DNA from 3 places in the Rhodococcus sp. NPDC054953 genome. Region 1 is predicted to be linked to each of the others. Evidence: riboswitches for the same ligand, from Rfam matches in the RefSeq annotation. Region 1 holds a riboswitch; each other region holds the start of a gene.
What was found. Region 1 has a riboswitch for cobalamin ahead of ACWF62_RS05940 (VWA domain-containing protein). Riboswitches for the same ligand answer to the same signal wherever they lie in the genome.
Positions count from the first base shown of each region.

Region 2: it holds a riboswitch for cobalamin, as region 1 does, so the genes downstream of both, ACWF62_RS03150 (FecCD family ABC transporter permease) here and ACWF62_RS05940 (VWA domain-containing protein) in region 1, are expected to answer to the same signal.
Region 3: it holds a riboswitch for cobalamin, as region 1 does, so the genes downstream of both, ACWF62_RS02645 (ABC transporter substrate-binding protein) here and ACWF62_RS05940 (VWA domain-containing protein) in region 1, are expected to answer to the same signal.

Region 1 is NZ_JBSGXD010000005.1:170,342-180,448, reverse strand. Features, by position in the region: gene ACWF62_RS05970 (helix-turn-helix domain-containing protein) at 31-612, shown strand; gene ACWF62_RS05965 (MFS transporter) at 631-2,130, opposite strand; gene cobA (uroporphyrinogen-III C-methyltransferase) at 2,142-3,356, opposite strand; gene ACWF62_RS05955 (cobalamin biosynthesis protein) at 3,438-3,803, opposite strand; gene ACWF62_RS05950 (cobyrinate a,c-diamide synthase) at 3,796-5,187, opposite strand; gene cobO (cob(I)yrinic acid a,c-diamide adenosyltransferase) at 5,181-5,795, opposite strand; gene ACWF62_RS05940 (VWA domain-containing protein) at 5,841-7,778, opposite strand; adenosylcobalamin (AdoCbl) riboswitch at 7,787-7,947, opposite strand; gene mqo (malate dehydrogenase (quinone)) at 8,018-9,556, opposite strand; gene ACWF62_RS05930 (alpha/beta hydrolase) at 9,677-10,107, shown strand, end outside.
Region 2 is NZ_JBSGXD010000003.1:22,925-33,031, forward strand. Features, by position in the region: gene vanO (D-alanine--(R)-lactate ligase VanO) at 1-57, opposite strand, end outside; gene vanH (D-lactate dehydrogenase VanH) at 54-1,106, opposite strand; gene ACWF62_RS03145 (VOC family protein) at 1,311-1,901, opposite strand; cobalamin riboswitch at 1,943-2,161, shown strand; gene ACWF62_RS03150 (FecCD family ABC transporter permease) at 2,286-3,323, shown strand; gene ACWF62_RS03155 (ABC transporter ATP-binding protein) at 3,323-4,093, shown strand; gene ACWF62_RS03160 (ABC transporter substrate-binding protein) at 4,094-5,104, shown strand; gene ACWF62_RS03165 (glyceraldehyde-3-phosphate dehydrogenase) at 5,340-6,803, shown strand; gene ACWF62_RS03170 (DUF808 domain-containing protein) at 6,906-7,862, opposite strand; gene ACWF62_RS03175 (hypothetical protein) at 8,021-8,734, opposite strand; gene ACWF62_RS03180 (class I SAM-dependent methyltransferase) at 8,913-9,524, shown strand; gene ACWF62_RS03185 (YciI family protein) at 9,631-10,053, shown strand; gene ACWF62_RS03190 (RNA polymerase sigma factor) at 10,057-10,107, shown strand, end outside.
Region 3 is NZ_JBSGXD010000002.1:208,910-219,016, reverse strand. Features, by position in the region: gene ACWF62_RS02675 (MBL fold metallo-hydrolase) at 23-670, shown strand; gene ACWF62_RS02670 (VOC family protein) at 678-1,055, opposite strand; gene ACWF62_RS02665 (TetR/AcrR family transcriptional regulator) at 1,139-1,861, shown strand; gene ACWF62_RS02660 (DUF2334 domain-containing protein) at 1,878-2,582, opposite strand; gene ACWF62_RS02655 (S9 family peptidase) at 2,653-4,776, opposite strand; gene ACWF62_RS02650 (phosphoribosylaminoimidazolesuccinocarboxamide synthase) at 4,795-5,679, opposite strand; cobalamin riboswitch at 5,814-5,995, shown strand; gene ACWF62_RS02645 (ABC transporter substrate-binding protein) at 6,027-7,010, shown strand; gene ACWF62_RS02640 (FecCD family ABC transporter permease) at 7,007-8,065, shown strand; gene ACWF62_RS02635 (ABC transporter ATP-binding protein) at 8,062-8,874, shown strand; gene ACWF62_RS02630 ((2Fe-2S) ferredoxin domain-containing protein) at 8,871-9,635, shown strand; gene ACWF62_RS02625 (SelT/SelW/SelH family protein) at 9,640-9,957, shown strand; gene ACWF62_RS02620 (PaaI family thioesterase) at 9,954-10,107, opposite strand, start outside.

The DNA.
Region 1 (10,107 bases):
ACAATGCCTATCCGGCATACACTCTTGCCCATGACGCAAGATCAGGTGTTAGAGGACGTGGTCCGCCGCCGCATCCGCAGCCTGCGAACGGCCCGCGGCTGGTCCCTGGACGCCCTCGCCGCGCGCTGCCACATGAGCCCGTCCACGCTCAGCCGCATCGAGACCGGCCACCGACGGATCGCCCTCGACCAGCTGGTGCCGATCGCCCGCGCCCTCGACACCACGCTCGACCAGCTCGTCGAGTCCCCCGACGACGAGGACGTCGTGATCCGGCCCGAACCGCAACGCAGGCGCGGCGTCACGACGTGGCTCCTCTCCCGGGAGAACACGCTGCCCGGCGTCACCGTCGCGAAGCTGCGGATCACCGACATGACACCGCTGCCCGCGGACGCGCTCGGCGTCCACCCCGGCCTCGAGTGGTTCACGGTGCTGTCCGGGACGGTGCGCCTGCAGCTCGGCGACCGCACGATCCGCGTCGAGTCCGGTCAGGCCGCCCAGTTCTCGACGATGACCCCGCATGCGATCACCGCCGCCGACGGTCCGACCGAGATCCTGTCGATCCTCGACCGCGACGGCCAACGCGCGCACCTGCAGCCGGCGGACGACCACTGACCGGTCGATCCCGGCGGGTCACGCCTGCTGCGCCGCCTTCTCCGCGGCCTGCGCCTGCGCGACCTGCTGGGGGGTGAACCGGATGAACAGGGCGGCGATGCCGGCGATCGCCGCGCAGGCCGCGCTGCCAACGAGCGCGAAGGTGTAGCCGTTGCCGAGGGCGACGACCTGGTCCGCGGTCATGTCCGCCACCGCACCCTTGACCCCGCCCAGGGACAGCGTCCGCGATGTCGCCATCGCCCCGACGACGGCAAGAGCGAGCGGTCCGCCGAGCGTCTGCGCGACCTGGGCGATCGCCGCGAGGGGACCGATCTCGGACGGCCCGACACCGGCGATTGCGCACAGCGGCAGCGGCACCACCGCGAGACCGACCCCGAACCCGATGCCGATGACCGGAACGAACAGGTTGGCCCAGTAGGTCGCGGACCCCTCGAGCGTCGACCCGTACAGCAGTCCGACGACCATGATCACGGCGCCGGTGAGCACCAGCCAGCGCGGCTGGATCCGCACCACGAGCTTGGAGGCGATCGCGGCGGCGGCGCCGAGCCCGAACGCGAACGGGATGAACGCCATGCCCGCCCGCAGCGGGCTGTAGCCGAGGATGTCCTGTACGAACAGCGCAACGTAGGCGGCAACGCAGAACATCACCGCGCCCGCGAAGAAGATCGCGATGAAGGTGGCGACCCGGTTGCGGTCCTGGAACAGGGTGAACGGCAGCAGTGGGTTGTCGGCCCTGCGTTCGACGAGCAGGAAGGCCGCGAGCAGCACGATGCCGCCGATCGCGGTGCCGATCACCGGTGCACTGGTCCAGCCCAGTTCGGGGCCCTCGCTCATCGCGAACACGATCCCGGTGCAGCCGAGGGTCGCAAGGATCGCCCCCGGCACGTCGAGCGGCAGGCGCTCACTCTCCGTCTCACGCAGCGCGACGACCGCGCACGCCACGATCAGCAGTCCGATCGGGACGTTGATCAGGAAGATCAGCCGCCACGACACCTCGGTCAACGCGCCACCGATGATCAGGCCCGCGATGGACCCGATGCCGGTCATCGCGGCGAAGATGGCGATCGCCTGGTTGCGCGCCGGTCCCGCGGCGAACGTCGTCGCGACCAGCGCGAGGGCGGTCGGCGAGGCGACCGCGGCGCCGGCACCCTGCAGGAACCGTGCCAGGACCAGGGTGATCTCGTTGACCGCGAGGCCGCACGCCAACGAGGCGACGGTGAACACCGCGACACCGCCGATGAACATCCGCTTGCGGCCAAAGGCGTCACCGAGCCGCCCACCGAGCAGCATCAGGCCACCGAAGGCCAGCGCGTACGAGGTGAGCACCCAGTTCCGGCCGCTGTCGGACAGCCCGAGGTCCTGCTGCAGCGGCGCCAGCGCCAGGTTGGCGACGGTACCGTCGAGCACCACCATCATCTGCAGGCCGCTGAGGACGACGATGGCGAGCCCGATCACCCGCGTCGCGGCCGCCTTCGCGGGGGAGGCGGTGGCGGTTTCGGTGGCGCGTGAGTCAGACACAAGCGTTCACGTTACCGATCGTTTACCGAGAAGCCCGCGGTCGGACCGACGACGATGATCGCCGGCGGGCGGATGCCCTCCTCCTTGATCCGGTCGGCGACGGTCGCGAGGTCGGCCCGCAGCTCCCGCTGCCCCCGGGTGGTGCCCTCCTGGATCACCGTGACCGGGGTGTCGGCGGGCCGTCCGCCGTCGACGAGTGCGGTGGCGAACGCGCCGATCCGCTCGACGCCCATCAGGATCACGATGGTGCCGCGCAGCCGCGCCAGTGCCGACCAGTCGGTCAGCGAGTCCGGGTGGTCCGGCGCGACGTGGCCGCTGACGACGACGAACTCGTGCGTCACCCCCCGATGGGTGACCGGGATCCCGGCCGCGGACGGCACCGCGATCGCGCTGGTGATGCCGGGCACCACGGTCACCGGAACCCCGGCGGCCGCGCAGGCCTCGAGTTCCTCGTAGCCGCGCCCGAACACGTAGGGGTCGCCGCCCTTGAGCCGGACCACGAACCGACCCGCCCGGTACCCGTCGATCAGGGTCTCGTTGATCGCCTGCTGCGCCATCGCCCGCCCGTAGGGCAGCTTCGACGCGTCGATGACCTCGACGTGCGGCGGCAGCTCGGCGAGCAGTTCCTGCGGCGCCAGATGGTCCGCGACCACGACGTCGGCGCGGGCGAGCAGTCGGCGTCCGCGGACGGTGATCAGGTCGGGGTCGCCGGGGCCGCCGCCGACCAGCGCGACGCCGGGGGCGCGGGTCTCCTCGTCGGTGAGGGTGCCCGCCTGCAGGGACTCGACGATTGCGGTGCGGACCGCCGCCGACCGTCGGTGTGCCCCGCCCGCGAGCACGCCGATCTCGAGGCCGTCGAACGAGGCGCTGGCCGGGGTGACGGCGGTGCCCTGGACGGCGCTGTCGGCGCGGACGCAGAAGATGCGGCCGCGTTCGGCCTCCGCGACGATCGCGGCGTTGGTCTCCGGCTCGTCGGTGCAGGCGATCGCGTACCAGGCGCCGTCCAGGTCGCCGTCCCGATAGGCGCGGAGGTCGGCGGTGATCTGTCCGGCGGTGACCATGCCCTCGACCGCGGGCGTGACGGTCCGCGCGATCACGTGCACCGCTGCACCGGACGCGACGAGCAGGCCGAGGCGGCGTTGGGCCACGGTGCCGCCACCGACCACGACCACCCGGCGGCCGGTCAGATTCAGACCGACGAGGTAGTTCGACTCGTCTGCTGCCACTTCACTTCTCCTTCATGCGCTTCGCGCCCGTGCGTGATCTTTACCCCGATCGGGGTAAAAATCACGCACGGTTGCGTCCGGTCACCAAACAGTACGGGCGAGCGCGACGATGACGCCATCGCGGGCACGCTTGCGCACCAGCAGGTCCCCGCCGCCCGACCCGAGGATCGCGGCGGCCTCCGCGACACTCGCCGTCCCGACCGCCGCGGCGACCCGCGCCGACGGGCTCGGCACGGTCACCGCGGACAGTTCGGCCGCCGTGAACCCGAGCACCGGGACACCCAGTTCGGCGGCGGCCGTCACCACGGACGGGTCGGCGGCCTTCCGGTCGAGCGTCGCCACCGCCCGCAGTGCGGTCCGGTCGTCGACGATCGAGGCGATCGCCTCCAGCACCGCGTCGTGCCGCACCCCGGACCGAAGTCCGACGCCGACCACCAGGTCAACCATGTCGGGCACCGAACTCGCTTGCCGCATGGACGAATCGACGGATCGCGTCCGGGTTCCCCGCCGGATGCGTGTGCAGGTAGGACGCGTGCACTCCCCCGCCAACGAAGCCCTCCCGGGACGCGGCTCCGCTCGCGTGCCAGCCCCACGCGGGCGCCCAGCCGTCGGCGGACTGCGCGGCGAGCGCGGTCCGGTGGAACTCGTGGCCGACCACCCGTTCCCCGGCCGCGAACAGCACGGACGGGGCGAGCGCCACCGCCTCCCGGTAACCGAGGGTGAGCGTCGAACCGAAGGTGGCGTCGACATCGATCACCCGGCACATCGGATGCCCGTCGAGGGCGCGGGTCAGGTACAGCAGTCCGGCGCATTCGGCGTGGATCGGCATGCCGCGGCGCGCCCGCTCCCGCACCGAGGTCAGCAACGCGGTGTTCGCGGCCAACGCCGCCGCGTGCTCCTCCGGAAACCCGCCGGGCAGCACCAGCGCGGCGGCACCGTCGGGGAGGTCGTCGGTGGCCGGGTCGAACAGCTGCACCCGCGCTCCTGCCGCCTCGAGCAGTTCCCGGTGCTCGGCGTACCCGAACGTGAAGGCCGCACCGCCAGCGACCGCGACGACCGGGGCACCCGCGACCGCAGGGCCGACCGCGACGACCGGGTCCCACGCCAGCGCAGTCACCGTCGACGATGCCAGTGCCCGCACCGCGTCCAGGTCGACGTGCCTGGCGATCAGGTCGGTCATCGCGCCCACCGCGGCGGTGGCGGCGCCGCCGTGCTCGACGGCGGTCACCAGACCCAGGTGCCGGGACGGCACCGCCAGCTCGGCCAGGCGCGGCACCACACCGAGGACCGGGATCCCGACCCGCTCGCAGGCCTGGCGCAGCACCTGCTCGTGCCGGGCGCTGCCGACCCGGTTCAGGATCACCCCGCCGATCCGGACGTTCCGGTCGAAGGTCGCGAAGCCGTGCAGCACCGCGGCGAGGGACTGACTGTGGCCGCGGGCGTCGACGACGAGCACCACGGGCGCGCCGAGCAGCCCCGCCACCTGCGCGGTGGAGCCCTCGGCCGCCCCGTCCGGCGCGGGGTCCGCGATCTTGCCGTCGAACAGCCCCATCACGCCCTCGACGACGGCGATGTCGCAACCCGCGCTGCCGTGCCGGTACAGCGGGCCGATCCGGTCCGCACCGACCAGCACCGGATCCAGGTTGCGCCCGACCCGGCCCGCCGCGAGGCCGTGATAGCCGGGGTCGATGTAGTCCGGGCCCACCTTAAACGGGGCGACCCGGTCCCCCGCAGCGCGCAGCGCACCGATGAGTCCCGTTGCGACGGTGGTCTTTCCGCTGCCCGATGCGGGTGCGGCGATCACCACCGCCGGGACGGCGCGATCTACCACTCGATGCCCCGTTGCCCCTTGCGGCCCGCGTCCATCGGGTGCTTGACCTTCGTCATCTCGGTGACCAGGTCGGCGGCGTCGAGCAGCGCCTGCGGGGCGTCCCGGCCGGTGATCACCACGTGCTGCTGGCCGGGACGGCGCACCAGGACGTCGACGACCTCGTCGACGTCGACCCAACCCCACTTGAGCGGGTAGGTGAACTCGTCGAGGACGTAGAACCGGTGTTCCTCGCGTTCGATCCGCCGGGCCACCTCCCGCCAGCCGTCGAGCGCGACCCGGGCGTGGTCCTCGTCGTCGCCCTTCTTCCTGGTCCACGACCAGCCGTCGCCCATCTTGTGCCAGGACACCCGGCCGCCTGCCCCGGTGGACTCGTGCAGGTCGCCGAGCGCCCGGAACGCGGCCTCCTCCCCGACCTTCCACTTGGCGGACTTGACGAACTGGAAGACCCCGATGTCGAAGCCCTGGTTCCAGGCGCGCAGCGCCATCCCGAACGCGGCGGTGGACTTGCCCTTACCGGGCCCGGTGTGCACGGCCAGGACGGGGGCGTTGCGACGCTGCCTGGTGGTCAGCCCGTCGTCGGGAACGTTGTCGGGGACACCCTTGGGCATGCGAATTCTCCTCGTCGGGTTGGGGGTTGGGCAGGGGACGGTCGGTCAGGCGGCCGCGCGGACGACGCCGGCGACCTGCTCCGCGGACAGTTCGGAGAGCCGGACGCAGGCCCCCCGCAGCGCGGTCGCGAGTTCCGCGGCCAACCCCAGCCGGACCATCCCGGTCTCGCAGTCGACGACGACGGCGGCGGCGGCCGTGTCGGCGAGCAGACCCGCCGCGACCTTCGCCCGGTGCACCGGGTCGGTGCCGCCGGTGGCGCGGCCGTCGGTGAGGGCGACGACCATCGCACGCCGGTGCGGATCCCGCAGCCGTTCCCGCAGCACCACCTCGCGGGCCGTGAGGAACCCTTGCGCGAGTGGGGTTCTCCCACCGGTGCGCAGCGACGCCAGCCTGCGGACCGCGATGTCCACGGAGGAGGTCGGCGGCAGCGCCACCTCGGCGGACGCGCCGCGGACCGTGACGACCGCGACCTTGTCCCGCCGCTGGTAGGCGTCGCGGAGCAGCGACACCACGGCACCGGTGACGGCGGACAACCGGTCCCTGGCCGCCATCGACCCGGACGCGTCGACGACGAACACGATCAGGTTGCCCTCGCGCCCCTCCTTCAACGCGCCCCGAATGTCTCCGGGCGCCAACAGCATCCGGCCGTCGGTGCGCCCACGCGTGGACTGGTGCTCGGCGGCGGCGAACAGGGTGGCGACCAGGTGCAGGCCGCGACCGGGGTCGGTGGTCGCGCGCACGGTCCGCCCGCGTACGGACCGGGACCGGGACCGCCTGCCCGGCGCGCCCTCGCCGACGCCGGGGACGGTCAGCAGCCGGGTGCGGAACTGGCCGGTCGGCGCGCCGACCGGGCGTTCCGGCGGCGCGCCGGGGCCGGTCGATTCTGGTTCCTCGGCCTGCGCCGCACCATCCGGGGCGGGGGCGTCGGGTGCGGGGCCACCGGCGTCCGGGGCGGGGGCGCCGCCACCGGGACCGTCCGGGTCGGGGTCGGGCTCGGGGTCATGCTCGGGCTCGGGCTCGGAGTGACTGCGGGCCTGCTCGTCGGCGTCCCGCATCGCCTCGTCCAGCTGCTGCTGGTCCAGGCCCGGTTCGTCGAACGGGTCGCGGCGGCGGCGGTGCGGCAGGGTCAGCTCGGCCGCGACCCGCACGTCCGGCTCGGCGACCTCGGTCGCACCGCGCCATGCCGCGTGCGCGGTCGCGGTGCGGGCCAGGACCAGGTCGGCGCGCATTCCATCCACGTCGAAGGAGGCGCACAGCGCGGCGATCCGGCGCAGCTCGGTGTCGGGCAGGCCGACCGCGGGCAGCGCGGCCCGCGCGGCGGCGATCCTGGCGGCGGTGTCGGCGTCGGCGCCCGCGTAGCCGGCCGCGAATCCGGTGGGGTCGGCCTCGAAGTCGAGGCGGCGGCGGATCACCTGCATGCGGACGTCGACGTCTCGGGACGCGGCGACGTCGACGGCGAGGCCGAACCGGTCGAGCAGCTGCGGACGCAGCTCGCCCTCCTCCGGGTTCATTGTTCCGACGAGGACGAACTTGGCGGGATGGGAGTGCGAGACACCGTCGCGTTCGACGTGGACGCGGCCCATGGCTGCGGCGTCGAGCAGCACGTCGACGAGGTGGTCGTGCAGCAGGTTCACCTCGTCGACGTAGAGCACACCGTCGTGGGCGGCGGCCAGCAGGCCGGGCTGGAAGGCACGCTCGCCGTCCCGGAGCACCTTCTCCAGGTCGAGGGAGCCGATCACCCGGTCCTCGGTGGCGCCGACCGGCAGTTCCACCAGGCGGGCCGGGTCGCCGCCCGCCGTCGGGGGCAGCAGCGCGGCGAGCGCGCGGACCACCGTCGACTTCGCGGTGCCCTTCTCGCCGCGCACCAGCACTCCGCCGATGCCGGGATGCACGGCGCACAGGGTCAGCGCCAGCCGCAGCTGGTCCTGCCCGACGATGGCACTGAACGGAAAACCGGGGTCTGCCGAATCCTGTTGCGTCACGGCGCCACTCTCCTCACTCCCCGGTCTCCGCGCCGGGGGTCGGACGAAAAGTTCCGCCGCCGCGGCAATCTGACTTCGGAACCGATCGTGGCTCGGTGTCCGTCACAGTGGCGGGACCGCGCCTGACTTCCACAGGACTTCCCCGCGACGGGAAACATGATGTTCGCCGCGAACTCTATCCGGTGCAACGACACCGGCCGCCACCTGGGCAGGTGACGGCCGGTGAACGGGTGGACGGATCAGGCGGATGCGGCGGCCGCGACCTCGACGGGGGCCTCGAGCTCGAGCGCCCGGTTGCTCCAGTCCCACACCTCACGGAACAGCGACTCGTTGTCGGACAGCTTCAGACCCAGCGACGGGACCATCTGCTTGAGCTGCGGCTCCCATGCGCTCCACCGGTCCCCGAAGCACCGCTGCAGGACGTCGAGCATCGCGGGGACCGCGGTGGACGCGCCGGGCGAGGCGCCGAGCAGACCCGCGATGGTGCCGTCCGCGGCGTTGATGACGGCGGTGCCGAACTCGAGCACGCCCCCGCCGCCCTTCTTGCGGATCACCTGCACCCGCTGACCCGCGGTGATCAGTTCCCAGTCGCCGCCGGTCGCGCGCGGCACGAACTCGCGCAGCGTCTCGATCCGGTCGTCGGCCGACTGCAGGAGCTCACCGATGAGGTACTTCGTCAGGCCGAGTTCGGTGACGCCGACACCGAGCATCGACATCAGGTTGTTCGGCTTGATGGATCCGGGCAGGTCGGTGACCTTGCCGTTCTTGAGGAACTTCGGCGACCAGCCGGCGTACGGGCCGAACAGCAGGCCCTTCTTGCCGCCGATGACGCGGGTGTCGAGGTGCGGCACCGACATCGGGGGTGCGCCGACCGCGGCCTTGCCGTAGACCTTGGCGTTGTGCTGCTCGATCAGTTCCGGGTTGGTGCAGCGCAGGAACTCGCCGGAGACCGGGAAGCCGCCGAAGCCCTTGGCCTCGGCGATGCCCGACTTCTGCAGCAGGTGCAGCGCACCGCCGCCCGCGCCGACGAAGACGAACTTCGCGTTCACGGTCTTCTTGTCGCCGGTGCGCTGGTTGACGACCTTCAGGGTCCAGCTGCCGTCGGACTGCTTGGTGATGTTGCGGACGTCGTGGCCGAAGTGGACGGTGCCGCCGGTGGCGCCGATGTTGCCCAGCAGCTGCTTGGTCAGGGCGCCGAAGTCGACGTCGGTGCCGCCGTCGGTCCAGTTCAACGCGACCGGATCGGAGAAGTCACGACCGGTGGCCATCAGCGGCAGGCGCTTGGCGAACTCGTCGGGGCGCTCGGTGTATTCCATCCCCGCGAACAGCGGGTGGCCGGCGAGGGCGTCGTAGCGGGCCCGCAGGTACTTTACGTTCTCCGCCCCGTGCACGAAGCTCACGTGCGGGATCGGGTTGACGAATTCCTTCGGCTCGGTGAGGATGCCGTTCTCGATCGCGTAGGCCCAGAACTGCCGCGACACCTGGAACTGCTCGTTGACGTTGACGGCCTTGGTGATGTCCACCGAGCCGTCCTTGGTCGCAGGCGTGTAGTTGAGCTCACACAGCGCCGAGTGTCCGGTGCCTGCGTTGTTCCAGGGGTCGCTGCTCTCGGCGGCGGCGGCGTCGAGACGCTCGAACACGCTGATCGACCAGTCCGGCTGCAGCTGCCGGAGCAGGGCACCGAGCGTGGCACTCATGATGCCCGCACCCACGAGAACTACATCGGTCTTGTGTACCGCGGTGTTGTCTGACACTGGAAAATCGACTTCCTTGTCCATTGGCAGCGGCAGTCACGCCGACTGCACGCGGAGTAGGTTACCCGCGCGTATGAGCGGGGTTGACCTCGCCTCAATTGTGCTCCCCCGAGTTCACATTAACGCCCACTACGATTGTGATCTGTGACCACCTGGGTGCGGGACCTCCTTGGCGAGGGCTACGAACAGACGACCTTGCCGCTCGGCACGGATCCCGACGGGGAGGGCGAGGTGGTCGCGACCCTCGTCCGATACCGGCCCGACGGGGCGACACCCCGCCGCCGCGCGGTGCTCTACCTGCACGGATTCACCGACTACTTCTTCCAGACCCACATCGCCGAGCACTTCCACGGGCGGGGATACGACTTCTTCGCGCTGGACCTGCGCAAGTGTGGCCGTTCGCGGCGGCCGGGCCAGACCCCGCACTTCGTGACGGATCTCGCACTGTACGACGCCGAACTGGAGTGGGCGCTTGCGACGGTCCGCGACCAGGTGCAGGGCGGTGCGGTGCTGCTCACCGCCCACTCCACGGGGGGCCTGATCCTGCCGATGTGGCTGGACCGGCTCAATGCCCG
Region 2 (10,107 bases), on a different contig from region 1:
GACGGGATGTTCTTCGGAAGCCCCTCCGAAGATGACCCCGACCTTCAATCTGTTCATGCTGTTCTCCCACGTGCAAAGTTGAGGCAGTTAATGAGGCTGTTTTCGACGGTGTCGTTCAAGGCGTGGTCCGTGTAGTAGGCGGAATGCGGACTGATCAGCACATTCGGCAGGCGCTGCAGCCGCACCAGTGCCTTGTTCTCCATCACCGTGTTTCGGCAGTCGGCGTAGAAGATCCCTTCCTCGCCTTCGATGACATCGAGCGCCGCGCCGCCCAACCGGCCGCTCTCCAACGCGGAGAGGAGGGCCTCGGTATCGAGCAGCGGTCCGCGACCCGTGTTGACGAGGTACGCGCCGTACTTCATCCGGTCGATGCGTTGGCGGTCGAGGAGATGGTGTGTGTCCGCGGTGAGTGGAGTGTGGAGCGTGACAATGTCGCTCTGCCCCAGCAGTTCATCGAGCGGAACGTAGTCGGCGGAGGCGTGAGGCCTGCGGTCATGCGCCAGCACGTGGCAGCCAAATCCCCGCAGCCGGTCGATGACCGCTGTGCCGATGCGCCCCGTTCCGATCACCCCGACGGTCAGGTCGCGCAGCTCCCTGCCGCGCCTGTCATTCAACCGGTAATCATGCGTATCTGCATGGCGGACAATGGTTTTCGCGTGGCGCACGGCCATCAGCATCAACATCAGTGTGTAGTCGGCCACGCTGTCGGGCGAGTAGTCGACGTTGCCGACCGAGATGCCGATGCTCGCCGCGAATTCCACGTCGATGTGGTTGTACCCGACGCTTCTGGTGGAGATGTACTCGACGCCGACTCGGCTCAGCGCCAGCAGCGTGGCATGGTCGATCTGCGTCTTGTGGCTCACGCTGATGCATCGGTTGCCCCGCGCCAGTGCAGCATTGGCTTCACCGACCGCTTCCTCGGTGATGCTTGGCGCAAGCCCGAGGCGGGTTCCCATCTCGCGGAACACCACGGCTTCGTCGTGACCGCATCCGAAGACGGTGACCCCGGTGGTCGGGACCGCCGGGGGTGACGAATCGTCGGGCCCTCGGGCGCACCGCACCGCGATCGCGTCGCTGTCGATCAAACCCAGGTCGTTGTAGGACATGCCGACAGTCAAGACAACGCGGAGTTGCCAGCGCGTATGCATTTTTCGATATCCCGGCGATATGCCGTCCGTGGGGTTGCGACGACCTCACCGATGCAGCGCGCCCGCCCGCCAAACGACTCGACATCGCCACCACCAACGACCGGACCACTAGCTCCGTCGTTCAGCCCGTTCCGGGCCCGCCGGACGGACAGACCAATGCGCTCAGGGTGCGACGCTGAGCTGCCACACGTGACCGTCCGGGTCTGCGCACAGTGCCGTGTATCCCCACGGCTGGTGCTCGGGTGCGGCGAGCACCGTGCCGCCGGCGCTCCTGATTCGCTCGACCAGGACGAGGAGCTCCCGCTCGGTGGCAACGCCCATGCCGAGGAGGCACTCGCTGGTGCCATCGGGAGCCAGTGGGCGGTCCTCGCCGAGGACCCAGTCGAGGCCGTCGGCCGGGATGAGCGCCAACATCGTGCGCTGGTCGATGCGGAACGACAACGGTTCCGGGACGCCGTCCTCGGCGGGTTCGCCGACGAGGTCGAATCCGAAGGCGCTGCGGTAGAACCGCATCGAATTCACGCGATCGGCAATCGGCAGGCTGATCTGGACGCCGCGGGCACTGGTCGACATCACCACTCCGTTCGGGTCGAGTCTATGGTCCCAGTACTGACCTTCCCGGACCGTCGAAATCATCGCCCCGGTGGGCGGCGCTATGCCGCCGGTGTGACCCGGACGCGCAAGGCGGACCTGATCGAGCACCGGCAGGAACTGCGGGATCCCCGCCTCGACGCCGACCGCTGGCGCGCCCACCGCGACCGGATCCCGGCCCGATTCGCGGCGCCGACCCTGAGTGCTACTGTGGCCGCGCGTTGGTTACCGTCCGGCTCGTGCCGGGCGGTTCGTAAGAGGGAATCCGGTGGGAAACCGGAGCTGCCCCGCAGCGGTGTGTGGAAACGACCGCGGCCATCAGCACTGGGTGTGAGCCCGGGAAGCGGCCGCCAGTAGGAGAATTCGGGTTCGCCCGATCCGTGTCCACGAGCCCGAAGACCTGCCAGCGCGGCCATGCCGCCGGCGTGGTCGCCTGTCGACTCCGAGGGAGCGGTCGACGAGGATGCGGGCACCGCTGTGCCCGCACGTCGTTGCGCGCACCGCCCGGTGAGGCTGGCACCTGCATCCAGGTGAAAGTGGTCGATGATGCGCCGACTGCCCGTCGCCCCGTTGGCCATCGGCCTGGTGGCCGCGCTCGCGGTCGTCTCCGTCCTGGCGTTGATGCTCGGCACCGCACCCGTTCCCTGGCGTGACACCACCGGATTCCTGTGGGCCGAACTGACCGGCGGGCCGGTCCTCGCGCCGGACCTCCCGAACTATCGGATCGTGACCGACTCCCGACTGCCGCGAGTGTTGTTGGCCGCGTTGGTCGGTGCCGGATTGAGCGGGGTCGGGCTGATCGTGCAGGCGATGGTGCGCAACGCGCTGGCCGACCCGTACGTGCTGGGCATCTCCTCGGGTGCCTCGGTGGGCGCCACGTCGGTGGTGCTGTTCGGCACCTTCGGCGCGCTCGGCCTGTACGCGCTGTCGACCGCCGCGTTCCTTGGCGCGCTCGGGGCCACGATCCTGGTGTACCTGATGGCCCGGTCCTCGGCGGGGCTGGTTCCGCTGCGCCTGGTCCTCACCGGGACCGCCCTCGGGTACGGGTTTTCCGCTGCCACAACGGTGTTGGTGTTCATGGCACCGCACGGGGACGCGGCGCGGTCGGTGATGTTCTGGCTGCTCGGCAGCCTCGCCGGTGCCACCTGGCAGGCGGTGCCGCTGGCGGCGGCGGTGACCGTGATCGGGTTGGCGGTCATCGCGGCCTGTGCGCGCCGGCTGAACGCGCTGTCGATGGGTGACGAGGTCAGCGCGGCGCTCGGGATCGACGCGAGCCGCTTCCGGCTGTTGCTGTTCGTTGTCGCCGCGGTCATGACCGGATGTTTCGTGTCGATCTGCGGCGCCGTTGGTTTCGTCGGGCTGGTGGTACCGCACGTGGCCAGGCTGCTGGTCGGCGCCGACCATCGCCGGCTGATCGTGGTGACGCCGTTGCTCGGCGCGGTGTTCCTGGTCACCGCGGACCTGCTGGCCCGCACCCTGATTCCGCCGCAGGAACTTCCGCTGGGCGCGATCACCGCCGCGGTCGGGGTCCCGCTGTTCGTACTGCTGATGCGGCGCCGCGGCGCCCTGGCGGGGGTCGGCTGATGCGGGTCGACTATCGGGACGTCACGGTCGAGATCGGCGGCACCCGGATCCTCGAGGCGGTGACCCTCGCAGCCGAGGAGGGCACCTTCGTCGGCGTCGTCGGGGCGAACGGTAGCGGCAAGTCCACCCTGCTGCGCTGCCTGTATCGGGCGTTGTCGCCCGCGGCGGGCCGGATCCTGGTCGGCGGCACGGACATCGCCGCGATCAGCATGCGCGAGAACGCACGTCAGGTCGCGGCCCTGACCCAGGACAGCCCGATGCAGTTCGACTTCACCGCGGCCGAGGTCGTGGCCACCGGCCGCCTGCCGCATCAGTCGGCGTTGCGCAGAGCCGACCGCCGCGACGTCGGCCTGTGCCGCGACGCGCTGGCGACCGCCGACGCGTCGCACCTCGAGCACCGCAGCTTCCTGTCCCTATCCGGCGGGGAGCGGCAACGCGTCCTGATCGCCCGCGCGCTGGCGCAGCAGCCGCGGGTGCTGGTGCTGGACGAGCCGACCAACCACCTCGACGTCCACCACCAGTACAGCGTCCTGACCGCGGCCCGGAACCTGGGCATCACCGTGATCGCGGCGCTGCACGACCTGAACCTGGCCGCGCAGTACTGCGATCGGCTGTTCGTCCTCAGCGGTGGCCGGCTCGTGTGCACGGGGACACCGGACGAGGTCGTGACGGCCGACGTGCTGCGGCGGTGGTTCGCGATCGGCGGGCACGTCGTCACCCATCCCCGGCTGGGTGTTCCCCAGATCATCTTCGACGAGAAGGAGTACTAGATGAGGTCCCGACCCTGGACGGTCGCGATGGCAGCGGCGAGCGTGTTCGCGTTGACGGCGTGCGGCGCCGACGTGCAGGACGCGGCCGCCGAACCCACCGGAGAGTCGGTGACCGTCACCAACTGCGGCGCACCCCTGACCGTCGACGGCATCCCGCAGCGGGTGGTCACCAACGACACCGCGATCACCGAGATGATGTTCGCGCTCGGCCTCACCGAACACCTGGCGGGCTACACCAGCTACCCGGGCAAGGAGCGGGACATCGCCACCTCGCCGTGGCGGGCCGACTTCGAGACGGCCCCGCAACTCGGGGATGCGTTCACCCGGGAGGTGGTGCAGGCGGCGAACCCCGACTTCGTCTTCGCGGGCTGGAACTACGGGTTCAAGGAGTCGACGGGCCTGACCCCGGACTGGGTGCGCTCGATCGGCGCCGTCCCCTACCAGCTGACCGAGGCCTGCAGGCAGCCCGACACGGACCGCCGCGGGGTGATGGAACCGCTCGACGCGCTGTACGCGGACCTGGCGAACCTCGGGGACATCTTCGGTGTCCGGGACCGGGCCGACGACCTGGTCGCCGGGTATCGCGAGCAGGTGGCCGAGGCGACGGCGTCGGCGCCGGCCGGGCAGGAGCCGGCCCGGGTGTTCCTGTTCGACAGCGCAACCCCGGAGCCGTTCACCTCCGGCCGGACCGCGGCGCCGTCGCAGATCATCCGCGAGGCGGGCGGCAGCAACATCTTCGACGACCTGAACGACTCGTGGACCACCACCTCGTGGGAGGCGGCGGCGCAACGCGACCCGCAGGCGATCGTGATCGTCGACTACGGGGCCGGGCCGGACGAGTCGGTGGACGCGAAGATCCGGCTGCTGCGTCAGCAGCCGCTGATGGCGGGCACCACCGCGGTGCGCGAGGGCAACATCATCGCGCTGCCGTACGCGGCCCTGGTGGAGGGCCCCCGCAATCCCGACGCGATCGTCACCGTCGCCGAGTTCCTGCGGTCGAAGGGTTACTGACCACGGCGCGGGCCGGCAGGCCGGTGATCGCGGCGCCCCGACCGGGCACCCCCGAGAACGCCCTTTGGGTCGCGTGCAGGTCGTTACCTATGCTGGTAGCGCGTGCACCGTTTTCGCCGGTCGTGGCCCGGTTCGACCGAACCGGATCGCGGCCGGCGAAGTGACGTGCGTCTCATCCAGTTCGGCGTCCAACCCACGGGCACGCCACACAGAGTCAGAAAGACAGAGGATCGCAGTGACCACAGCGGAACTGACCCAGTGGAACTCCGAGGAAGCGCTCGCCGAAGCGATGATCCCGATCATCGGCGGCCTGCACCGCAGGCACTCGGTGACCATTCTGCTTCACAGCCGCTCGCTGGTGAACAAGTCGGTCATCAGCATCCTGCGCACCCACCGCTTCGCCAGGCAGATCCGTGGTGACGAGCTGTCCGTCGAGGAGACGTTCCCGTTCCTCGAGGCGCTGACCGAGCTCGACCTGCGCCCGTCGAAGATCGACCTCGGCCTGCTGGTGTCGGCCTACCGCGCCACCGGCAACGGCGGCTCGATCCCCGAGTTCGTCGCGCAGAGCCTCGCCGACCTGGTCGGCGGCGCCCAGACGAGCCCCGCGCAGCCGCAGGACGTGGTGCTCTACGGCTTCGGGCGCATCGGCCGTCTCGTCGCCCGCCTGCTCATCGAGAAGGCGGGCTCCGGCAACGGCCTCAACCTGCGCGCCGTCGTGGTCCGCAAGGGCGGCGAGGACGACCTGGTCAAGCGCGCCTCGCTGCTGCGCCGCGACTCCGTGCACGGGCAGTTCAACGGCACGATCAAGGTCGACGCCGAGAACAGCGCACTGATCGCCAACGGCAACGTCATCAAGTTCATTTACAGCAACGACCCGACCGCCGTCGACTACACCGAGTACGGCATCGAGAACGCGATCCTGATCGACAACACCGGCATCTGGCGGGACCGCGACGGCCTGTCGAAGCACCTGCGCCCCGGCATCGCGAAGGTGGTGCTCACCGCGCCCGGCAAGGGCGATGTCCCGAACATCGTGCACGGCGTCAACCACCGCGGCGTCAGCCTGGACGAGACGATCGTGTCCTGCGCGTCCTGCACCACCAACGCGATCGTGCCGCCGCTGAAGACGATGGACGACGCGTTCGGGGTGTCCCGCGGTCACGTCGAGACGGTGCACTCGTTCACCAACGACCAGAACCTGCTGGACAACTACCACAAGGCCGACCGCCGCGGCCGTTCGGCGCCGACCAACCTGGTGCTCACCGAGACCGGTGCCGCCTCGGCCGTCGCGAAGGCGCTGCCGGACCTGAAGGCCAAGATCACCGGCAACTCGATCCGCGTCCCCACGCCGGACGTGTCCATCGCGATCCTGCACCTGCAGCTGAACCGCGAGACCACCAAGGAGGAGGTGCTCGAGCGGCTGCGGCAGGAGTCGCTGACCGGCGCGCTGAGCCGCAACCTCGACTACACCGCCGCCACCGACGCCGTCTCCAGCGACTTCATCGGCTCCCGCGCGGCGTCGATCGTCGACGCGAACGCGACGATCGTCGAGGGCGACACCGCGATCCTCTACGTCTGGTACGACAACGAGTTCGGCTACTCCTGCCAGGTCGTGCGCACCGTGCAGTACCTGTCCGGTGTCGAGTACCCGATCTACCCCGAGGTCGACGCCGCCGCGCTGGCGCCCACCGCGGGCTGACACCGCACCGCAGCACCGGAACGCACGCCGCCCATCGGGGGCGGCGTGCGTTTTCCGTTGCGGCCAGCGCCGTGGGGTCAGGGTGACCGGCGCCGGGATGCCCTAGTGCGCGGCGGCGTCCTTGTTCCGCTTCGGAATCAGGTGCATCACCAGGACGAGGATCGCGCCGACGATCAGTCCGACGACGGCGGAGGTCACGGTGCCCGCGGTCCAGGACAGCACCCCGCCGAACCCGCCGTGCACGAGCCCGCCGAACCAGTGCTCGACGTCGTGGAGGCGGTCGGCGGGCCAGTGGAACCCGGCCTCGCCGACGTTGACGAGCAGGATGTGGCCGCCGACCCACAGCATCGCGGCGATCCCGACGACGGTGAGCACCGACATCACCTTCGGCATTGCGGCGACGAGGCCGCGGCCGACCCGCTGACTGAACGCGGACCTGCGCTGCGCGAGCGCGAGGCCCATGTCGTCCATCTTCACGATCACCGCGACCACGCCGTACACCAGCGCGGTGATGAGGAACGCGACGACGATCAGCACCATCAGTCGGGTGACGAACGGTTCGTCCTCCACCGACGACAGCGAGATCACCATGATCTCGGCGGACAGGATCAGGTCGGTACGGATCGCGCCGCTGACCATCGTCTTCTCGTGCTCGGGCCCGGCGAGGGCGGCGGGGGCATCGGTTTCCTCGCCGTGGTGGCCGCCGGTGAGCGCCTCGTAGACCTTCTCGGCGCCCTCGTAGCAGAGGAACCCGCCACCGGCGATCAGCAGATAGGGCAGCGCCTGCGGCAGGAACTGGCTCAGGATCATCGCCACCGGGAGGATGATCAGCAGCTTGTTGCGGATCGACCCGATCGCGATCTTGCGGATGATCGGCAGCTCCCGCTTCGGGGAGAAGCCGTGCACGTAGCGGGGCGTCACCGCGGTGTCGTCGACGACCACGCCCGCCGCCTTGATGCTGGCCTTGCCCGCCGCCGCCCCGATGTCGTCGATGGACGCCGCCGCCACCTTCGCGATCGCCGCGACGTCGTCCAGCAGGGCGACGAGACCACCAGCCACGGGAACCTCCAAGTCGAATGGGCCGATCCGGTCGACGCCGGTACCGAACCCGACGCCATCGATATCCAACCACCGAACGGGCGGTTGCCGGGACCCGCTCCCGCGCGACGCCCCGGCAACCGCCGGTTCACGGGACGCCGCCGACCGCGGGCGGACGGTCAGAGCGCGTCGTCGGAGATCCCGCTCGTGTACGTGTCGACGTCGCCGACCGCGCCGGGGATGTCGGCGCCGGTGGCGTACGCGTCCTGGTCGCCGTCGTTGTCGCTGTCGACGGTGTAGAGGTCGAAGTCGCCGTCCCCGTCGGTGTCGACCATCGTCGCGTCGGTGACCGCGTCGGCGTCGCTGTCCAGGATGACGGTGTCGACCTGACCGTCGCGGTCGGTGTCCATCAGGATGGTGTCCGGCAGCCCGTCACCGTCGGTGTCGAGGCGGGTCTCGGTGACCACGCCGTCCTCGTAGGAGTCCTGGCGCACCGGCTGCCCGGTGCTGTCGTCGAGGTAGGTGGCGAGGTCGATGACGCCGTCGCCGTCCAGGTCCTGCCGCACCGGGCCCGCGTCGGCGGCGGCCGGGGCCGGGGCCGGGGTGGCGGCGCCCGTGCCGGCCGCCGAAGAGGAGGCGGCGGTCTCGGCGGCGGAGGTGGAGGTGGTGGAGGTGGCCGAGGTCGAGGTCGAGGTGTCGGCGGGTGCCGTGTCGAGGTTGACCTCGGCGTTGACGCTGTTCGCGGACAGGATCTCCTCCTGCTCGGCCTCTGCCCGCGCCTCCATCGCGTCGAGCTTCTCGTTCACCGTCATCGTGGGGTCGTCGGCGATGGCGGCCATGTCGCTCTCGTACTCGGCGACGTCGGCGTCGGTGTATGCGTCGTTGCTGCTCATCGTGTCGTCCTTTGCGTCGGCTGGCGTGTCGGTTCCGCTTACGGACATTCGATGCACCGGCGGGGCGGAAAGGTTCCCGGTGGCTCGAAGTTTTTTCGCGGCGCGCGGCGGCGGCACCTTTCGGCGCGATGGCGCATGCTGGAGAGGTCCGCATTCTCCGAGCGCACGAGGGGTCGACATGGGGTTCTACGCGAATCAGGTCGTGCCGCGGCTGGTCGACGTGAGCTGTGGGATGTCGCTGACCGGACCCGCACGGGAACGGGTGTGCGCCGGGCTGCGGGGCCGGGTCGTCGAGATCGGGTTCGGGTCCGGGCTCAACGTCCGCTACTACCCGGACGCCGTCGACTCCGTCAGCGCGGTCGAACCCGCCGACGTGGGCTGGAAGCTGGCGGCGCCGCGGCGCGCGGCGTCACGGGTTCCGATCGAGCGGTCCGGCCTGGACGGGCAGGCGTTGCCGTTCCCCGACGACCTGTTCGACACCGCGCTGTCCACGTGGACGATGTGCACGATCCCGGACGCGGTCGCCGCGCTGCGCGAGGTGCGGCGGGTCCTCGCCCCCGGAGGGACGCTGCACTTCGTCGAGCACGGCCTCGCACCGGACGAGAAGGTGCGGCGCTGGCAGCGTCGATTCGAGCCGATCCAGAAGACCGTCGCCGGCGGCTGCCACCTCACCCGCGACATCCCCGCCCTGGTGCGGGCGGCGGGGTTCGAGATTCGGGACCTCGACGCCTTCTATCAGGAGGGCGCCCCGAAGATCATGGGGGCGCTGTCGCTCGGCGTCGCCAGGTAGCCGTCCTGCCCGAAGAATTTCTCGGGGAGGTGTCGATCCGGGGCCTTCTCGTTCGACGTCCCGGATGAGAGGGTCGATGCGCGACCCGACGACGAAGGAGCCCGACATGCGGTACATGCTGATTATGCGCGCGACCGACGAGGCGATCGCGGCATCGAAGGACATCCCGTTCGAGCAGATCATCGAGGACATGGGCCGGTACAACGAGTCCATGATGAAGGCGGGTGTGCTGCTCGGCGGGGAGGGCCTGACCGAGGCGGAGGAGGGCTGCGTCGTCGATTTCAGCTCCGACCCGCCGCTGGTCACCGACGGCCCGTACGGCGAGACGAAGGAACTGTTCAACGGCTACTGGATCCTGGACGTCGCGTCCAGGGAGGAGGCTGTCGAGTGGGCGCGGCGCGCGCCGCTCGGCGCTGGCTCGAAACTGGAGATCCGCCGGGTGCACGGACCCGAGGACTTCCCGCAGGACAACGAGTGGGTGCAGAAGGAAGAGGGCTGGCGCGAGGAACTGGAGACCCGCAACGGCTGACCCGTGCCCGACCCCGCCGCGCAGCGCCGCCCGGACCCCACCGAGTCCGCGCGG
Region 3 (10,107 bases), on a different contig from region 1:
GAACCAGCGCATACTCGGGGGCATGCGGCTCACCCACTTCGGCCACTCCTGCCTGCTCGTCGAGCACCTCGGCGCGACGATCCTGTTCGATCCCGGCACCTTCTCGCACGGCTTCGAGGGGATCACCGGCCTGGACGCGATCGCGATCACCCACCAGCATCCCGATCACGCCGACACGGCCCGGCTGCCCGCGCTGGTCGAGGCCAATCCGGGCGCCGCCCTGTTCGCGGACCCGCAGACCGCCGCGCAGTTCGGCGACCGGTGGACCCCGGTGCGCCCGGGTGACGCGTTCGACGTCGGCCGGGTGCACCTGCGGGGAACCGGCGGCAGGCACGCGGTGATCCACCCGGACCTGGCGGTGATCGATAACACCGCGTTCCTGCTCGGCGACGACGACAACCCGGCCCGGCTGCTACACCCCGGCGACTCGCTGTACATCCCGCACGAGCGGGTCGACGTGCTCGCGCTCCCCGCCGCCGCGCCGTGGCTGAAGATCGCCGAGGCGATCGACTACCTGCGCGCCGTCGCGCCGCGGGTCGCGGTGCCGATCCACCAGGCGATCCTCGCGAACGAGGCGACCGGGATCTTCTACGGCCGCTACACCGACATGGCCCCGGACGGCACCGAGTTCCGGGTGCTGCCCGGGGAATCGGGGACCGAGCTGTCCTGAGCGGGATTCACACCCACTGCACGAGTTGCCAGATCAGGCCGTTGGGGTCCGCGAACTGGCAGTAGCGCTCACCCCACGGCTCGGTCTCGGGTTCGGTGACGACGACGGCGCCCGCGGCGGCGATGCGGGCGAACTCGGCGTCGATGTCGTCGACGACGAACACGATCAGCAGGCCCTGCCCCGCCGGTCCGGCGATAGACGCCGGCGTGAAGGTGCCGAGTCCGGTGCGCAGGAAGATCACATTGACGCCCGCGTCCGGGTGGGCGAGGGAGATGAAGCCGTCGTCGGCCATGGCCTCGGTGAAACCGAAATGGGTGGCGGCGAACTCCGCGGACGCGGCGGGGTCCGCGACGTTCAGGGACAGGGCGGTACCGGTGATCTTCATTCGACCTCCATCGAGACGGGAAACCTTATGCAATGTATAAAGTACGTGTCGCGGCGAAGTATTCCCACCCGTGGAGGTGTCCGATGGCGCGCGATCTGATCGACCTGCTGTGGCGCGAGCACCCCGCCGCCCCGACCGGCGGCAGCCGCGGCCCACGCTCGAAGGTCACGACCTCGCAGGCCGTCGACGCCGCGATCACCCTCGCCGACGCCGAGGGAATCGACGCCGTGACGGTGCGCCGCCTCGCCGCCGACCTGGGCATCTCGTCGATGGCCCTCTATACCCACGTCGGGTCCCGCGACGACCTGCTCGTGCTCATGGTCGACACCGTCCGGGCAGGCTGGACGCCCGCGCCGTACCCGGCGGGCACCGGCCGCGACCGGATCCGCCAGCTCGCCGACCAGGAACTCGCGCTCCACACCCGGCACCCGTGGCTGCTCGACGTCACCGACGAACGCGCCTCCTTCGGCCCGGGCACGATCGCGAAGTACGACCACGACCTGCACGCCTTCGACGGCATGGGCCTCGGCGACGTCGCCCGCGACGCCGCCCTCACCTTCGTCACCGACTTCGTCCGGTCCGCCGCCCGATCCCGGCGGCCCGACCCGCACGCCGCGGACATGAGAGAGGTGTGGGTGCGGTGGCACACGACGCTGGGCACCTACCTCGGCGACGCGCATCCGCTCGCCCGGCGGGTCGGCGCCGCAGCGGGCGAGGCCATGAACAGCTCCTACAGCGCCGAGTCCGCCTGGAAGTTCGGGCTTGAGCGGGTCCTCGACGCGCTGACCGGACCGACCCGCGAGTGACGCGCAGGGCCGGCCCTCACGCCACCTCGATGCCCCCGCGACGCGGACGCCAACGGTAGGCGTCCGGGCCCGCCCGATGGTGCAGCGCGAGGTCGACGGCGTCGAGGATCGCCTGCCGCGGACCGGGGTGCGCCAACTGCTTTGCGGTGACCGCGAGCCGGACGGTGCCGCCGCGGCGGGCGATCCGACCGGCCCGCAGGACCAGCGCCCGGCACCGCCACGGCTCACTGCCGAACCCGCCCCCGACGCCGAGCACCCTGGCCCGCACCGCGGTGCCGCGGTCGAGGTCGTCGATGCTCGACAGTCCCGCGAGCAGTCGAAAGCCTGCGCCGGGCAGCGCGGCGACCGCCCCCGGCGACGCCTGCCACCGCGGCGCAGCGAACGCCCGGGTCCGCAGCCCCGTCTCCTCCAGTACCCGATCCGCCGCGACCAGACGCAGCATCGCCTCGTGCTGCGGGAGGGCGGCGAACTCGGCGCGCCGCTTCTTGGTCGCGGCCTGGTCGTAGCCGTGCAGGACGATGGCGTCGCCCCGGTCCCTGCGGGCGCGCAACCAGTCCTGGGTCGGCTCGTCGCGCACCAGCCGATACTTGTCCTTCAGCCGCGGCGCCACCAACAGCGACAGACGGACACCGCGGGCGTCCATCGCACCCGCGAACCCGGCAACCAGCTCCCGGGTCTCGTCCCGGATTCCCGACACCGACACGATCAGCGTTGCGGTCATAACCCCCAGCGTGGCAGCCGAAGGTGAACGGGCCCTGACGCGCAGTGGTGCATCCGGGACCCGCCCGGCGTCAGCCGAGGCCGACCGTGTCCAGCACCCACGCGTACTCGAACGCCACCTCGCGCCACTTCTCGTACCGGCCGCTGACGCCGCCGTGCCCGGCACTCATCTCGGTCTTCAGCAGCAGCGGGGCGGCGCCGGTCTTGGTCGCACGCAGCTTCGCGACCCACTTGGCCGGCTCCACGTACAGCACCCGGGTGTCGTTGATGCTGGTGATCGCCAGGATCGCCGGGTAGTCGTGGGCACCGACATTCTCGTACGGACTGTACGAGCGCATGTAGTCGTAGACGTCCTTGTCCGCGAGGGGATTTCCCCACTCGTCCCATTCGATGACGGTCAGCGGCAGCGACGGGTCGAGGATCGAGGTGAGCGGGTCGACGAACGGCACGTTCGCCAGGATCCCGGCGAACAGCTCCGGCGCCAGGTTCGCGACCGCACCGACGAGCAGGCCGCCCGCGCTGCCCCCGTCGGCGATCATCCGATCCGTCGCGGTGCGCCCGGTATCGACGAGATGCCGTGCGCAGGACACGAAGTCGGTGAAGGTGTTCTTCTTCGACAGCATCTTGCCGTCCTCGTACCAGTGCCTGCCCATCTCGCCGCCGCCGCGTACGTGCGCGACCGCGAACACCATCCCGCGGTCGAGCAGGGACAGCCGCGCCACCGAAAACCCGGGGTCGATGCTGGACTCGTACGAGCCGTATCCGTACAGCAGCAGCGGCGCCGGGTCGGCGCTGGCGCCGCGACGACGCACGATCGAGATCGGGATCCGGGTCCCATCCGCGGCGGTCGCCCAGTCCCGGTGCTGCTCGTAGTCGGTGGGATCGTAGCCGCCGAGGACCGGCTGTTCCTTGCGCAGCAACAGGGCCCCGGACGCGATCTCGAGGTCGTACACGCGGCTCGGCGTGATGAACGAGGTGTACCCAAGCCGCAGCAGCGGGCTCTCCCACTCCGGGGTGGAGCCCGCACCGACCGAGTACAGCTCCTCGCCGAACTCCAGTTCGCGCAGCTCGCCGTAGCCCGCCCCGGTCAGCGGCCACACCGCGAGCCGGGTCAACGCCTCCCGCCGGTAGGTGACCACCAGATGACCCGCGAACGCGTCGACGTCCTCGAGCCGAACGTCGGCGCGGTGCTCGATCAGCGTCCGCTGCTCACTCGGGTCGGCGACCGGGGCGTCGACGAGGGTGAAGTTCTCCGCCTTCACCCCGTCCACGGCACCGTTGTGCAGGATCAGGAAGCGGTCCTCGCCGCCGACGACGGCGTGGTCGACGGCGTACTCGACGCCCTCCTCCCGGGGCAGGACGACGGTGAACTCGCCCTCCGGGTCCGCCGAGTCGAGGTACCAGATCTCGGAGGTGATCTTCGACCCGATCCAGATCGTCAGGTACTTCTCGCTGCGGGTGGATCCGAAGCCGACCCAGTAGCGTTCGTCGGGCTCGTGGAAGACCCGCACGTCCGCGGACCGCGGGGTGCCCAATTCGTGCCGCCAGACGGTGTCCGGGCGCCACGCCTCGTCGACGGTCAGGTAGAAAACGTGCCGGTTGTCCAGCGACCAGGTGGCGCCCGGCGCCGTGCCTGCGATCTCGTCGGCGAGCAGGTCGCCGCTGTCGAGGTTCTTGAACCGCAGCAGGTAGCGCTCGTCGCCCGCGGTGTCAACGGAGTACGCGAGCAGGCTGCCGTCGAGGGTCACCGACAGCGCGCCGAGCGCGAAGAAGTCGTGCCCCTCTGCGAGCTCGTTGCCGTCGAGCAACACCTGCTCGCCGGGGATCTCGGCGTCGGTGGTCAGCACCGGCGGGGTCCAGTCGTCGGCGGACGCGATCGGGCAGCGGCAGTGCACCCCGTACTGCTTGCCCTCGAACGAGCGCGAGTAGTACCACCACTGCCCCATCCGGGACGGCACCGAGAGGTCGGTCTCCTGGGTGCGGGACTTGATCTCGCCGAAGATCGCCTCCCGCAGCGGCCCCAGGTGCTCGGTCCGCGCGTCCGTGTGGGCGTTCTCCGCCTCGAGATACGCGACGACCTCCGGGTCGCTCTTGTCCCGCAGCCACTCGTAGTCGTCGACGAACGTGTCGCCGTGATGGGTGCGCGGCTGGGGGACCTTCTTCGCGACCGGGGGTCCGGCATCAGGCGAGCTCATGCCCGTCAGCCTATGTCGTCACCCGATCCAGTCGGCGAAGGACAGCCCGGAGATCCGCTCGTAGGCCTCGATGTAGCGGGCGCGGGTGGCGTCGACGATCTCCTGCGGCAGCGGCGGCGGCGGAGTGTCCGAGGCCCGGTCCCAGCCGGACTCGGGACCGGTCAGCCAGTTGCGGACGAACTGCTTGTCGAAGCTGGGCTGCACCCGTCCCGCCTCGTAGCCGTCGGCGGGCCAGTACCGCGACGAGTCGGGGGTGAGCACCTCGTCGGCGAGCACCAGGTTGCCGTCGGCGTCGATCCCGAACTCGAACTTGGTGTCCGCGAGGATGATTCCGCGCTCAGACGCGAAAATCGCGGCGCGCGTATAGATGTCGAGGGTGTCCTCGCGCAGTTTGAAGGCGAGGTTCTGGCCGAGCTGGTCGACGACGGTCGCGAAGTCGACGTTCTCGTCGTGGTCGCCGAGCGCGGCCTTGGTCGCCGGGGTGAAGATCGGTTCCGGCAGCTGCGACGCCTCGACCAGGCCCTCCGGCAGCTGCACACCGCACACCGCGCCGGTGCTCTGATAGTCGGCCAGCCCCGACCCGGTGAGGTAGCCGCGCGCAACACACTCGACGGGCACCATGTTCAGCTTCTTCACCACCAGGGCTCGGCCGAGCACCTCGGCGGGGATCCGCTCGTCGTCCGGCGGGCCCGCCAGGTGGTTCTGGGCGGTCAGCCGGGTGAAGAAGAACACGCTCATCGCGGTCAGCACCCGCCCCTTGTCCGGGATCGGGGTGCTGAGGATGTGGTCGTAGGCCGAGATCCGGTCGCTCGCGACGAGCAGCAGGTGCTCGTCGTCGATGGTGTAGAGGTCGCGGACCTTGCCGCCGGCCAGGTGGGCGTAGTCGGAAAGTGAGGGGCGCACGAACCAACCCTATCTGCCCGCCCCGCCGACCGACTGAACGGAAGCGTTCAGTCGATCACATCGAACGAATGCGCCGTTCGCTCGGCGCGGGTGTACAGCACCGACCCGGACAAGGCAGACATCCGGTCGTCTATCCTTCCTCCCGGTGTCACGGTGAACGGGAAGTCCGGTACGAATCCGGCGCGGTACTCGCCACTGTGGGCAGGTTGGTCGACCACCCGGGGCTCGCCCCAGCCACTGGATGCGCACATCCGGGAAGGCGTGGTCGGCGGTCACCCTGCCGAGCCAGGAGACCGGCCGCGACACCTGCCTGCACGTTTTCCACGAGTCATGGAAGGCGGGTCACCTTGCGTACCCCCGTTTCACCCCGCGCCATCGCCGCCGGCGCCGCCACCGCAGCGGCCACGCTCCTCCTCTCCGCGTGCGCCGGGTCGGACCCGGCCCCGGACACCGCCGCGATCGCCCTGCAGAACTGCGGACGCACCGTCACCCTCGACGGCCCGGCCGAACGCGGCGTCACCCTCAACCAGGGGGCCACCGAGACGGCGCTGTCGATCGGGGCGCAGGACGCCCTGGTCGGCACCGCATACCTCGACGACACCATCGCCCCGCGGTGGCAGGCCGCGTACGCGCAGGTGCCGCCGCTGAACGAGAAGGACTACCCGAGCCGCGAGGCGCTGCTCGAGACGAAACCGGATCTGGTGCTGGCGTCGTATGCGACCGCGTTCGACGACAAGGCCGTCGGCTCGCAGGACTCGTTCGACGACCTCGGCATCGGCACCTACGTCTCGCCGTTCGGCTGCCCGGACCGCGGGGCGCGCCCGCCGGTCGCGTGGGATTCCATCGGCACCGAGATCAGCGACTACGGCACCCTGTTCGGCCACGAATCCGAGGCGGCGGCGGTGGTCGCGCAGATGCGCGAGACGGTCGCGGGCATCGAGGCAGCCGCACCGGCGGAGGGCAAGAGCATCTTCTGGTACGACAGCAACACCGACATCCCGTACGTCGGCGGCAATGCGGGCGGCCCGCAGCTGATCATCGATGCGGTCGGCGGCACCAACATCTTCGCCGGGGTCGACGGGGCCTGGGCCGACGGCAGCTGGGAGACGGTGCTGGCCGCGGACCCCGACGTCATCGTCCTGGCCGACGCGTCGTGGGACACCGCCGAGGAGAAAAAGGCGTACCTGCGCGCCGATCCGGCGCTGCGGGACCTGACCGCGGTGCGCGGCGATGCGTTCGTCGTCGTCCCGTTCTCGGCGAGCACCCCCGGACCGCGACTGATCGAGGGCGCGACGCTGGTCGCCGAGCAACTGGGCGGCGGCCCGGCATGAGCGCGGCAACCCGGGTGCCCACCCGGGTCAGGTCGACGACCGCAGCGGGCTGGGCGCTGGCGTTGGCCGCGCTGCTCGCGGTGAGCTGCGCGGCGGGGGTGACGATCGGGGCTGCTGACCTGTCGATCGGCACCGTCGTCGAGGCCGTCGCCGGGCGGCTCGGGCTCGGTCCCGGCACCGACCTGCTGACCACGCACATCGTCGTCGACCTGCGGCTGCCCCGGGTGCTCGCGGCGGCGCTGGTCGGGGCCGGGCTTGCGCTGTGCGGGGCGGTGCTGCAGTCGCTGACCGGCAACCCGCTCGCCGACCCCTACCTGCTCGGCATGTCCGGCGGCGCCTCGCTCGGCGCGGTGCTCGCCCTGACCGCCGGGGTCGGGACGGCTGGCGTCCTCGGGGTCGGGTCGGTGGCGGCGGCGGCGTTCGTCGCGTCGCTCGGGTGCCTGCTGCTGGTGTTCCTCATCTCGACGTCCCGGTCGGGTGCCCTGCTGCCGGGACGGCTGGTGCTGGCGGGCATCGCGGTCGGGCAGTTCGCGGCGGCGGTGACGTCGGCGCTGGTGCTGCTCGGGGACCGGGACGCCGCCCATCGGGTGTTGCAGTGGACGCTCGGGTCGGTCGCGGGGGTGCGGTGGTCGGGGCTGGTGGCGATCGCCGCGGTCGTGACGGTCACCGCCGTCGTGATGCTCGGGCACGCCCGGGTGCTGGACTCGTTCGCATTCGGCGAGCGCGCCGCCGCGAGCCTGGGCACCGACGTCGACCGCTCCCGCTGGGTGCTGTACGGGGTGGCGTCGCTGTGCACCGCCGCCCTCGTCGCGCAGGCCGGGGTGATCGGCTTCGTCGGGCTCGTCGTCCCGCACGCCGCCCGGATGCTCACTGGACCGCTGCACGCCCGACTGCTGCCCGTCGTCGCACTCGTCGGCGCGGTGCTGCTGGTGTGGGCGGATGTCGCGGCCCGCACGATCCTGCCGGGGCGGGAACTGCCGATCAGCATCGTCACCGCGGTGGTCGGCGTCCCGGTCTTCGTCCTGCTGCTGCGCAGGCGGGGGGCCCGCGGATGAGCCACCACTCCCCCGAGGTCCGCGTCGAGGACCTCACCTGGTCGGTGGACGGCGCAACGATCCTCGACCGGGTCAGCTGCCGGGCGCCGTCCCGGCGGGTGACCGGGCTGATCGGCCCCAACGGCTCCGGCAAGACGTCGCTGCTGTCGGCGATGGCGCGGCTCGTGCGCCCCGACCGCGGACGAGTGCTGCTCGGCGACGACCCCGCAACCGCGATCGCCCGTCGGGAGTTCGCGCGCACCGTCGCGCTGGTGGAGCAGCATTCGGCGACCGACCTGGACCTGACCGTGGAGCAGATCGTCGAGCTCGGCACCATTCCGCACCGCGGCGGCTGGGCCCGCCCCGCAGGCCTCGGCAACGGCGACCTCGTCGCCGACGGCCTCGCGGCGGCCGGGATCGGCCACCTGCGACACCGGGTGTGGCGGAACCTGTCCGGCGGCGAGCGGCAGAAGACGCAGCTGGCGCGGGCGTTCGCGCAGCGGCCGTGCGTGCTGCTGCTGGACGAGCCGACGAACCACCTCGACGTGTCCGCATCACTGGAGTTGCTGGACCTGATCCGGGCGCGGGGGCTGACGACGGTCGCGGCGATGCACGACCTGAACCTGGCGGCGATGTACTGCGATCACCTGGTGGTGCTGCACGACGGCCGGGTGATCACCGAGGGGCCCACCGAAACCGTCCTCACCGCGGACCTGCTGGCCGACGTGTACGGCCTCGACGCGCTCGTGCAGCCGCATCCCCGCACCGGGCGCCCGATGGTGGTGCTGTGCGGCACGCGCGGCGCGGACATCGAAAGGGCAACACCATGAACGATTTTCGACGCTGGGTGATTGTCACCGCCCCGACGGACCGCGGCGACGACCCCCGCGACCAGGTGCTCGGCGCGCTCGGCGTGCTGCGCGGCAGGCACCCCGGCACCGAGTTCCGGACCGCGGTCCTCGGCGGCACTGGGACGACCGTGACGGCCGCGCTGGACGAGGCCGCGGGCGCGGGCGCGTCCGAGGTGGTCGTGGTGAGCGCGCAGACCGTGCTCGACCGGAAGATGGACGCGTGGTTCCGCCGGGTGATCGGGCACTGGCTGCGCGGGCGCGGGGACGCCAGCACCCCGGATGTGCGGATCGCGGCACCGCTCACCGACACCGCCACCTACCCGGATCTGCTGGAGGCGGCGATCACCGGACCGACCGCCCCGGCCCGCACCACCACCGCACCGCTCACCTCCCCCGCGTGGGACGAGGTGCCCGGCTTCACCAGGCACGTGCTGGTGTGCCGGGGACCGCGGTGTTCGGCGCGCGGCGGCGCCGAGACCGGACGGGCCGTCGACGACGCCGTCACCGCTCGGGGCCTCGGCGACGACGACGTCCTGATCACGTTGACCGGCTGCATGTTTCCGTGCTCGCAGGCGCCGGTGGTCGCGGTGTACCCGGACGACGTCTGGTATTCCGCGCTGACGGCGGACCGCGTCGACCGGTTCGTCGACGAACACCTGATCGCGGGCCGACCGGTCACCGCGTGGGCGGGGCAGCGCCGGGCGCGCAGGGACCCGGCCGACCCCGAGCTGGCAGGCTGACCGGATGGGATCCCCGCGGGTGCGCATCACGTACTGCACGCAGTGTCAGTGGCTGCTGCGGGCGGCGTGGCTGGCGCAGGAACTGCTGACCACGTTCGGCGCCGACCTCGGCGAGGTCGCCCTCGTCCCCGGCACCGGCGGGGTGTTCGTCGTCGACGTCGACGGCACCCCCGTGTGGGATCGGTCCCGCGACGGCGGGTTCCCGGAGGCGAAGGTGCTCAAGCAGCGGGTCCGTGACGTCGTCGCCCCCGGCCGGGACCTGGGCCACGCGGACCGGCCGGTGGACCCGCGCAGCGGCAGGCCAGCAACCGGCCTGTCCTAACCGGCGGTGGCCGCGGCGTCGGTGGCCTCCCGCGCCCAGCGCGGCAGGATGAAGATGCCCTCGGCCTCGACGGTCACCCCGTCCGCGTCGGCGATGTGCCCCTTCACGAACGCCTTGACCCCCTCGATCCGGTCGAACCGTGCCTCGGCG